3 regions of the Actinacidiphila glaucinigra genome follow, and region 2 is predicted to be linked to each of the others. Evidence: riboswitches for the same ligand, from Rfam matches in the RefSeq annotation. Region 2 holds a riboswitch; each other region holds the start of a gene.
What was found. A riboswitch is a leader RNA that binds a small molecule or an ion and turns the genes downstream of it on or off. The one in region 2 is predicted to bind S-adenosylmethionine.
Positions count from the first base shown of each region.

Region 1: it holds a riboswitch for S-adenosylmethionine, as region 2 does, so the genes downstream of both, thrC (threonine synthase) here and OIE69_RS28565 (aminotransferase class V-fold PLP-dependent enzyme) in region 2, are expected to answer to the same signal.
Region 3: it holds a riboswitch for S-adenosylmethionine, as region 2 does, so the genes downstream of both, OIE69_RS39985 (putative leader peptide) here and OIE69_RS28565 (aminotransferase class V-fold PLP-dependent enzyme) in region 2, are expected to answer to the same signal.

Region 1 covers NZ_CP109144.1:5,031,201-5,034,465, forward strand. Annotated here, with positions in the region: gene OIE69_RS22590 (alpha,alpha-trehalose-phosphate synthase (UDP-forming)) at 1-525, opposite strand, end outside; gene OIE69_RS22595 (glucosyl-3-phosphoglycerate synthase) at 631-1,602, opposite strand; SAM riboswitch class I at 1,760-1,887, shown strand; gene thrC (threonine synthase) at 1,906-3,192, shown strand; gene OIE69_RS22605 (ubiquitin-like small modifier protein 1) at 3,236-3,265, shown strand, end outside.
Region 2 covers NZ_CP109144.1:6,351,720-6,354,984, forward strand. Annotated here, with positions in the region: gene trpD (anthranilate phosphoribosyltransferase) at 1-805, shown strand, start outside; SAM riboswitch class IV at 993-1,109, shown strand; gene OIE69_RS28565 (aminotransferase class V-fold PLP-dependent enzyme) at 1,263-2,657, shown strand; gene OIE69_RS28570 (Lrp/AsnC family transcriptional regulator) at 2,695-2,976, opposite strand; gene OIE69_RS28575 (rhomboid family intramembrane serine protease) at 2,973-3,265, opposite strand, start outside.
Region 3 covers NZ_CP109144.1:8,806,786-8,810,050, reverse strand. Annotated here, with positions in the region: gene OIE69_RS39995 (LLM class flavin-dependent oxidoreductase) at 1-527, shown strand, start outside; gene OIE69_RS39990 (NtaA/DmoA family FMN-dependent monooxygenase) at 524-1,924, shown strand; SAM riboswitch class IV at 1,935-2,070, shown strand; gene OIE69_RS39985 (putative leader peptide) at 2,105-2,221, shown strand; gene OIE69_RS39980 (ABC transporter substrate-binding protein) at 2,453-3,265, shown strand, end outside.

The DNA.
Region 1 (3,265 bases), 1.3 Mb from region 2:
GTCGGGGCGGCGCGAGCGGAGCAGTTGCGGCACCAGCACCAGGTGGTAGTCCTGCACCAGCACGGCCGCGCCCTGGGCCGCCTCGTCGGCGAGCGCGTCGGCGAAGGCGGCGTTGTACGCCACGTACGCCGCCCACTGCTCGCGGAAGTCCTCGTCGAAGACGGGCTCCAGCGGGGTCTGGAACAGCATGTGGTGGACGAACCACAGGACCGAGTTGGCGATGCCGTTGTAGGCCGACGCGAAGGTGTCCGCCGGGATGTCCAGCATCCGTACGTGCTGGCCGCCGGTGTCGGCGGTGGGCAGCCGGCCCGCGCCCCCGGCACCGCGCAGTACGGCGGCCCGGTCCCCGTCGCCCAGGGCCGCGCAGACCCAGACGGCGTCCGCGTCCGGCCCGATGGCGCTCAGGCCCGACACGAGTCCGCCCCCGCCGCGGCGGGGGGCGAGCGTGCCGTCCTCGCGGAGGCTGTACGACACGGGGCCGCGGTTGGACGCGACCAGAACGCGCGCGGCATGCGATGCGACCATGCGGCCAGCCTAGCCACGCATCCCTGATCGCAAACGTACGAGCTAGCCCAGCCGGGGGTTTCCGGCCGCGCCCCGTCGCGGTCCGGCGCAGATACCGCCCCGGGGTCACGCCACCGCGCGGCGGCGTGCGTACTCGGGGATCGTGCGCATCGGGGGGCGCTCCTCCGTCGCGACCTCGTGGACGTGCGGCTCGAAACCGCCGCCCGGGGCGCGGTCGAACTGCGTGAGGAAGGGCCGCACGAGATGGCCCCGCGCCAGGCGGATCTGCGCCGTCCGGTAGATCGCCGCCGCCATGCGGCCCAGGGCCTGGCCGTCCTGGTGCCGGTGGTGCCGGACGCCGACGTCGACCTGGGCCAGGGCGTCGAGCCCGACCGTGTTGAGCGCGTCCACCAGCAGCCCGAGCTCCACCCCGTACCCCACGGGGAACGGCAGCCGCTCCAGCAGCGAGCGCCGCGCCGCGTACTCCCCGCCGAGAGGCTGGACGAACCCCGCCAGCTGCGGCCAGTGCAGGTTGAGCAGCGGCCGCGCGACCAGCTCCGTCACCCGGCCGCCGCCGGCCGGGACGACCGTGCCGCCGGTCTCCAGCGGCCGGTCGTACATCGCCTTGACCAGCCGCAGGTCCGGGTCCGTGAGCAGCGGCCCGACGATCCCCGACACGAACCGCGCGTCGAACTCCCGCAGGTCGGAGTCGACGAAGCAGACGATCTCCCCGCGGGTCACGAGCAGCGAGCGCCACAGCACCTCGCCCTTGCCGGGCAGCGCGGGCAGCCGCGGGAGCACCTCGTCCCGGTGGACGACGACCGCGCCCGCGGCCGCCGCGACCTCGGCGGTCCGGTCGGTCGACCCGGAGTCCAGCACGACGAGTTCGTCGACCAGCGGCACCGCCTCGCTCATCAGCTCGCGGCGGATCGTCCCGACGATCTCCCCGACCGTGGCCTCCTCGTCGAGGGCGGGCAGCACGACGCTGACCGTGCCGCGCGCGCCCGCGGCGCGCTTGGCGGCGAGCAGTTGCGGCAGCGGCCTGCGGTCGGCGGTCCAGGACCGCCGTTGCAGCCAGCCGGCCACCTCGTCGAGCACCGGGTTGCTCCGTTTCTGCCCGTCTCGCAGGACGGACGGCCCATGACCAGGTTCGAGGTCGTCGGTTACAGTCTTGAACACGAGGCACGACCATCGTATGTCCACGGTGATCGCGCCCCGTCCGACAAATGCCCGGGCAGTACGCCCGGCGCCATACCGCTCATCCAGAGGGGCAGAGGGAACGGCCCGTTGAAGCCCCGGCAACCCTCCCGCCGACCGCGAGGTCCAGGTGGGGAAGGTGCCAATTCCGTCTCACGGCGAGATGCGCCGTGAGGAAGATGAGGAGAAAGGGCCTCGCCTGACATGGCTGCGCAGACCGTTGCATCCGCGTCCACCGATTCCGCCTTCGGCCCCGCGTCCGCGCTCTCCTGCCGCGAGTGCGGCGAGCGCTTCCCGCTGGAGCCCCTTTTCGCCTGCGAGGCCTGTTTCGGGCCGCTCGAAGTGGCGTACGACCTTCCGAGCGGCGACCCCGAGACCCTCCGCAAGCGGATCGAGTCCGGGCCGAACAACATCTGGCGCTACGCGCCGCTGCTGCCCGTCCCCGCGGACGTGGCCTCCAAGCCCAACCTCAACCCGGGCTTCACCAAGCTGGTCAAGGCCGACAACCTCGCCCGCGAACTGGGCGTCACCGGCGGCCTGCACATCAAGGACGACTCCGGCAACCCGACCCACTCCTTCAAGGACCGGGTCGTCGCCATCGCCCTGGAGGCCGCCCGCACCTTCGGCCTCACCACGCTGTCCTGCTCCTCCACCGGCAACCTGGCCGGCGCCGTGGGCGCCGCGGCCGCCCGGGCCGGCTTCCGCTCCTGCGTGTTCATCCCGCACGACCTGGAGGAGGGCAAGGTCGTCATGGCCGCGGTCTACGGCGGCGAGCTGGTCGGCATCGAGGGCACCTACGACGACGTCAACCGCTTCTGCAGCGAGCTGATCGGCGACCCGATCGGCGAGGGCTGGGGCTTCGTCAACGTCAACCTGCGCCCCTACTACGGCGAGGGCTCCAAGACGCTCGCGTACGAGATCTGCGAGCAGCTGGGCTGGCGCCTGCCGGACAACATCGTCATCCCGATCGCCTCGGGCTCGCAGCTGACGAAGATCGACAAGGGTCTGCGGGAGCTGATCGAGCTCGGCCTGGTGGAGGAGAAGCCCTACCGGATCTACGGCGCCCAGGCCGAGGGCTGCTCCCCGGTCTCCACCGCCTTCAAGGCCGGCCACGACGTGGTGCGCCCGCAGAAGCCGAACACGATCGCCAAGTCGCTCGCCATCGGCAACCCGGCCGACGGCCCGTACGTGCTGGACATCGCCCGGCGCACGGGCGGCGCCGTAGAGGACGTCACCGACGAGCAGGTGGTGGACGCGATCAAGCTGCTCGCCCGGACCGAGGGCATCTTCGCCGAGACGGCCGGCGGTGTGACGGTCGGCGTGCTGCGCAAGCTCATCGAGTCCGGGCAGCTCGACCCGGCCGGCGAGACCGTCGTGCTCAACACCGGCGACGGGCTCAAGACGCTGGACGCCGTCGCCCCGACCTCACGCCCCACGGCCACCATCCGCCCGAGCCTCGACGCGTTCCGCGCCGCCGGCCTGGCCGGCTGACCCATCGCACCGGCTGACCCAGACTGAAGGTGAACCCCGCATCATGAGCGCTACCGTCCGCATCCCGACCATC
Region 2 (3,265 bases):
CCCCGCCGTGGACATCGTCGGCACCGGCGGCGACCGTGCCAGGACCGTGAACATCTCCACGATGTCCGCCATCGTCATCGCCGGCACGGGCGCGAAGGTCGTCAAGCACGGCAACCGCGCGGCCAGCAGCGCCAGCGGTGCCTCCGACGTCCTGGAGAAGCTCGGCATCAACCTCGACCTGCCCGCCGGCCGGGTGGCGGAGGTAGCCGAGGAAACCGGGATCACCTTCTGCTTCGCCGCGAAGTTCCACCCCGCGATGCGGTTCGCCGCCCCGGCCCGCCGCGACCTGGGCATCCCGACCTCCTTCAACATCCTCGGCCCGCTGACCAACCCGGCCCGGGTGGGCGCCTCCGCCGTGGGGTGCTTCGACACCCGGATGGCCGGTCTGATCGCGGGTGTGCTGGCCCGCCGCGGCTCCTCCGCGCTGGTGTTCCGGGGCGACGACGGGCTGGACGAGCTCACCGTCACGGCCACCTCCCAGGTGTGGGTGGTGCGGGACGGGAAGGTCGAGCAGGAGTCCTTCGACCCGCGCGACGTCGGCATCGAACTGGTGCCGATCGAGGCGCTGCGGGGCGCGGACGCCGCATACAACGCCGACGTCGCCCGCCGGCTGCTGGCCGGCGAGACCGGCCCGGTCCGTGACGCGGTGCTGCTCAACTCGGCGGCCGCGCTGGTGGCGCTGGAGGGTGCGGGTGGCCGGCTGACCGACCGGATCGCGGCCGGGATCGCGCGGGCGGCCGAGTCGGTCGACTCCGGGGCGGCCGCACGGACGCTCGAGCGGTGGGCCGCGGCCACGCAGGCCTGACCACGAGAACCACCACGGAGGGCCGGGGCCGTTGCCCCGGCCCTCCGTGCTGTCCGCCGCTGTTCCGTCCGACCCCGTGCCGTCCGACCCCGTGCCGTCCGACCCCGTGCCGGCCGCTCCCGGGCGGGCCGTCCGGGATGCGGACCGCGGCTTGCGGCGAGGTGCCCGTGTGGCATGATGCTGCGCAGGTCACGAGTGACAGCGAAACGGCCCCGGCCCGCTGTCCGGCAACCCTCCTTCCGTGGCGGGGTGCCCCGGGTGATGACCAGGCCGCAGGCAGCGAGGTCTGCGGCAAGCGCGGTCAGAGGAGTTCCTCCATGAGCAAGCGAATGCGCTAGGGCCTTTCCCGGCCCCCAGCCGCCTCCCCACCCTCCCCGGGCGTCCGCCCGTCGTGCCGAGGGCTGTTCCGTCATCACTGACGTTCCTTCACCCACGCCTGCTCCCAGGAGACTTCGCCATGTCGCTGCGCCCTGCCCTGCCCTCGTCCGTCCGCGCTCCGCTGCCCGTCCTGGGACGCGAGGTCCTCGTGCCGCTCGTGACCGGGGGCGAGGTGGGCTACGCCGCCCTCGACTACGCGGCCAGCGCGCCCGCGCTGCAGCGGGTCTGGGACGACGTGGCGGCCTACGCGCCGTACTACGGCAGCGTGCACCGGGGGGCCGGCTACCTCTCGCAGCTGTCGACCGACCTGTTCGAGCAGAGCCGCGCCACGGTCGCGGAGTTCCTCGGCTGTCGCCCCGGCGACCAGGTGATCTTCACCCGTTCGACCACCGACTCGCTGAACCTGCTGGCCGCCGCCGTACCGGCCGGCACGAGCGTCTTCGTCTTCGAGACCGAGCACCACGCGTCCCTGCTGCCGTGGCGGGAGGCCGACGTGACCTACCTCGGTGCCCCCCGCACCCCGGCGGAGGCCGTGGCGACGCTGGAGCGGGCACTGGCCGCCCGGGCGACGGACGGACCGGCGCTGGTCTGCGTGACCGGGGCGTCCAATGTGACCGGTGAGCTCTGGCCGGTGCGGGAGCTGGCCGCGGCGGCCCACGCCCATGGCGCCCGGATCGTGCTGGACGCGGCGCAGCTCGCCCCGCACCACCCGGTGGACATCGCGGAACTCGACGTGGACTGGGTGGCCTTCTCCGGGCACAAGCTGTACGCGCCCTTCGGCTCCGGCGTGCTCGCCGGCCGCGCCGACTGGCTGTGCGCGGCCGAGCCCTACCTGGCCGGAGGCGGCGCCTCCCGGCGGGTGGCCCGGAGTGCGGACGGCGGGGTGGACGTCGACTGGCACACCACGGCCGCCCGGCACGAGGCCGGCTCGCCCAACGTGATCGGCGCCTACGCGATCGCCTCGGCCTGCCGCGCGCTGACGGAGGCCGGGTTCGACCTGCTGGTCGAGCGGGAGCAGGCGCTGGTGGCCCGCGTGCGGGCCGGACTGGCCGAGGTGCCCGAGGTCAGGGTGCTCTCGCTGTTCGGCGACGACGCCCCCCGGGTCGGTGTCGTCTCCTTCGTCGTCGAGGGCTGGAACAGCTCCCACTTCGCGGCGGCGCTCTCCGCGGAGTACGGGATCGGCGTCCGCGACGGCCTCTTCTGCGCACACCCGCTGCTGCGCACCCTGCTCGGCGCCGCCGACCAGGAGCCGGGCGAGTGCGGTGCCCCCGAGGCCGCCCCGGGCGAGCTTCCGGAGCCTTCGGTCGGGGGCGCCCCCGCGCTCAACGCCATCCGGGTCTCCTTCGGCGCGGGCACCCCGGACGAGCACGTGGAACGCTTCGTCGACGCGGTGCGGGAGCTGGTGTCGGACGGGGCCAAGTGGCGTTACCGGACCGAGGACGGCCGCTGCGTGCCGGACCGGGACCAGGCCTGAGCGGCCCGGCCCCGGTGCGCCGTGCCGGGCGGACCGGTCAGGCGTCCAGGCCGATGGCGAAGGCCGTCTCCAGGTCGTGCTGGGAGTAGGTGCGGAACGCCACGTGGGTGTCGGTGGCCTCGACGCCGGGGATCTTGCTGATCCGGCCCGGGATGACGTCCGCGAGCTCGTCGTGCCGGGCCACCCGCACCATGGCGACCAGGTCGTACGTCCCCGTCACGGAATAGACCTCGCTGACGCTGTCGAGCGCGGCGATGGACTCCGCGATCTCGGGGATACGGTCGACGCTGGTCTTGATGAGCACGATCGCGGTGATCACGGCTGTGGGTCTCCTTGGCTCGCCCTGGCTGCGGGCTCAAGCTTAGGCGTTGCGCGACAGCACACCCACGTGCACAGGAAGCCGCAGACGAAGCCGGTGATGTGGGCGAGGTAGGCCACCCCGGGACCCGTCTGCTGGATCTCGCCGGCGAGCCACTGCAGGACGAACCAGAAGATCAGCACCATCCAGGCCGGGAAGCGCAGCGGCAGGAAGAAGAGGAAGGGGAAGACGCTGGTCACCCGGGCCTTGGGGTAGAGGTAGAGGTACGCGCCGAGCACCCCGGAGATCG
Region 3 (3,265 bases), 2.5 Mb from region 2:
AGTCGTACGCCGTGAGGGGACCGGCGATCGTGCCGCGCCCGCCGCAGGGGCAACTGGTCGTCCTGGGCCGGCCACATCTCGTCCCCGCCTCCCAACTCGACGTCGCCCTGGTCGCCGGCCGGGACGTCAGGGCGGTCACGGCGGCCGCCGCTGCCGCGGGCACACCTCGCGTCTTCGCGGAGGTCGAGGTCGCGCTCGACACCCCGGCGGCCAGTGGTGCCGAGCGCGTCGCGGACCTGGAGCGGCACGCGCCGTGGACGGACCGGGGCCGGCTGCGGCACGTCGGATCCGCTGAGCGACTGGTCGCGTTGCTGCACGACCTGCGCGGTGCCGTCGACGGCGTGCGTCTGCATCCGCTGGTGCTGGACGAGGACCTCTCCGTGCTCTCCCGGCTCGTCCTGCCCGCCCTCGCCGAGCGGCGACTCGTCGCCCGCCCGCTGCCCGGCACGTCGCTGCGCTCGGCTCTGGGTCTCGCGCGCCCCGCCAACCGTTTCGCCGCCGCGGCCGCCCAGGAGGACGCCCGATGACCCGCACCGATCCTCTCGACGTCCCCCGGCCCCACGCGCAGTTGCATCTGGGGGTGTTCTTCCAGGGCGTCAACCACTGGACCGTCTGGTCCGCACCGGAGAGCGGCTCCCAGATCGATCCCGCTTCGTTCCGCCGGGTCGCCCGGACCGCCGAGCGGGGCCTGTTCGACGCCTTCTTCCTCGGCGAGGGGCTCCGGCTTCGCGAGGTCGACGGCCGCATCCACGACCTCGACGTGGCCGGACGGCCGGACGCGATCACCCAGCTCGCCGCGCTGGCCGCCGTCACCCGCCGTATCGGCCTGGTCAGCACCTCCAACTCCACCTTCAACGAGCCCGCAGACCTGGCCCGCCGCCTGTCCGGGCTCGACCTGCTCTCCGAAGGCCGCGCCGGGTGGAACGTGGTGACCACGGACAACGCCTGGACCGGCGCGAACTTCCGCCGCGGCGGCTACCTCGACCACGGCGACCGTTACCGGCGCGCCGAGGAGTTCCTCACCGTGGCCCGCGCCCTGTGGGACGGCTGGGAGGACGGTGCCGTCGCGGGCTCCGCGTCCGCGCCCGCCTGGGCGGTGCCGGGCGCCGTGGGCCGCGTACGCCACCAAGGGGCGCAGTTCGACGTCGACCTCACTCCGACCCTGCCGCGCAGCCCCCAGGGGCACCCCGTCGTCTTCCAGGCGGGGGACTCCGGTGAGGGTCGCGACTTCGCCGCCCGCAACGCCGACGTCATCTTCTCGGCGCACGGCACCGACTTCGACGACGCGCTGGCCTTCGCCGCGGACATCCGGCGGCGGCTGCGCGCGGCCGGGCGACCCGAGGACGACCTGCGCATCCTGCCCGGCACGGAGATCATCATCGGCGCCACGGAGGAGGAGGCGCGGGAGAAGAAGCACTGGATACGGTCGCAGCAGGTCACACGCGCCACGGCGCTGGGAATCGCCGGGCTGCTGTGGGGCATCGACCTGTCGGAGCGTGACGCCGACGGGCCGTTACCGAAAGAGGACCCGGTGGTCGGCGAGAACGACGGCTCCTTCGGTGCCCGGCGCGTGACCGATCCCCGCGTCGTGGTCGCCGAGTGGCGTGCCAAGGCGGAGGCACACGGCTGGTCGCTGCGCGAGACCGTCATCGCGCTCGGCCCCCAGCGCGGCCATGTCGGCACGCCCTCCGGCCTCGCTGACAAGTTCGCCCACTTCGTACGGCACGGGGCTATCGACGGCTTCAACGTCACGCCCTACCTGATCCCGGACGGTCTCGACGACATCGTCGACCTGCTCGTTCCGGAACTGCAGGAACGCGGCGTCTACCGCACCGGGTACACCGGTTCGACGCTCCGCTCCCACCTCGGCCTGCGAGAACCGCTCGCCCGCCGTACCGTGTCCGCCCACCGCGCGGCGGGCTGACCGGGCCACGGGATCATCGAGCGTCAGCGTCACGCACCGGCCGCCTGACCGGCAACCGTCCGGCGCGGTGGGGTGTTCCAGGCTCCAGGCTCCAGGCTCCAGGTGAAAGCCCGGCGGAATCACCCGCGATTCCGCAAGCGCGTGGCCCGTGGGCGGGGCCCGAAGAAGGGGAGGACCGGCATGCGCCACAACAGCGACCTGAGTGCCTCCCTCGCGGCGGCGACGCTGTTCTGCGGCCTCTCCCGCCGCCGCCACATCGATCTGCAGCGTTTCACCGGCTGCCTGTGTCCGGGCTGATCCGGATCCGCCCGGCCGGCTGACCTCCCCCGCCGGCCACGGCCACTGCCTTCCGTACCTCCCGGCAGGTGTGTCCGGTGCGTCGTCCCGCGCCACCGGACCCCTCCCTTCCCCAAGGCCTTCAGACCAGCGCTGATCCGTCGCGGCGTCGTGCCCGGCGGGGCGGCACGTCCGTGCACGGCCACGGCTCGCGTGGCCCGGTGTGCGGTGACACGAGTAGGAGAACCCTCCGTGACAGCTCATCAGCGTTCCCGATCCACCCGGTGGACGGCTCTGCCCGCCCTTCTGACCGCCGGCATCCTGCTGACCGCCTGCGGGCCGAGCGGCGGCGATCCCGGCGCCGGTACCGGCCGGGCCCGGCCCGGTGGCACCCTGACCTTCGCCGTGGGTTCCGACGCGGGGTGCGTCGATCCGCAGCAGGTCGGCAGCAACGACACCATCTACTCGCTGCGCCAGGTCGTGGACTCCCTGACCGACCAGGACCCGGAGACCGGGAGGATCGTGCCGTGGCTGGCCGAGAGCTGGGAGGTCAGCCCGGACGCGACGACGTTCACCTTCCACCTCAGACCGGGCGTCACCTTCAGCGACGGATCACCGCTGACCGCGCAGGTGGTCAAGGACAACTTCGACGCCGTCCCGAAGCTCGGCGCCCTCGCCATCCTCGCCCAGGGATACCTGAGCGGTGTCGAGAGCACGAGCGCGGTCGACACGCTCACGGTCCGGGTGAGGTTCAAGAAGCCGAACGCGCAGTTCCTCCAGGCCACGTCGACGCACTCGCTGGGCATCGAGTCGTCGGCGAGCGTGAAGAGGACCCCGCAGCGCCGTTGCAGCCAGGGCGTGGTCGGCTCCGGGCCCTTCGTGCTGGAGCGCTACGTGCAGAACCAGTCGATCACCCTGGCCAAGCGCACGGGGTACGCATGGGGTTCCCCGCGCTGGCGCAAGAAGGGCGAGGCGTACCTGGACCGGCTGGTGTTCAAGGTGGTGCCCGAGGCGGGGGTGCGGGCCGGCAGTCTGCGGTCCGGCCAGGTGGACGCGATCGGCAGC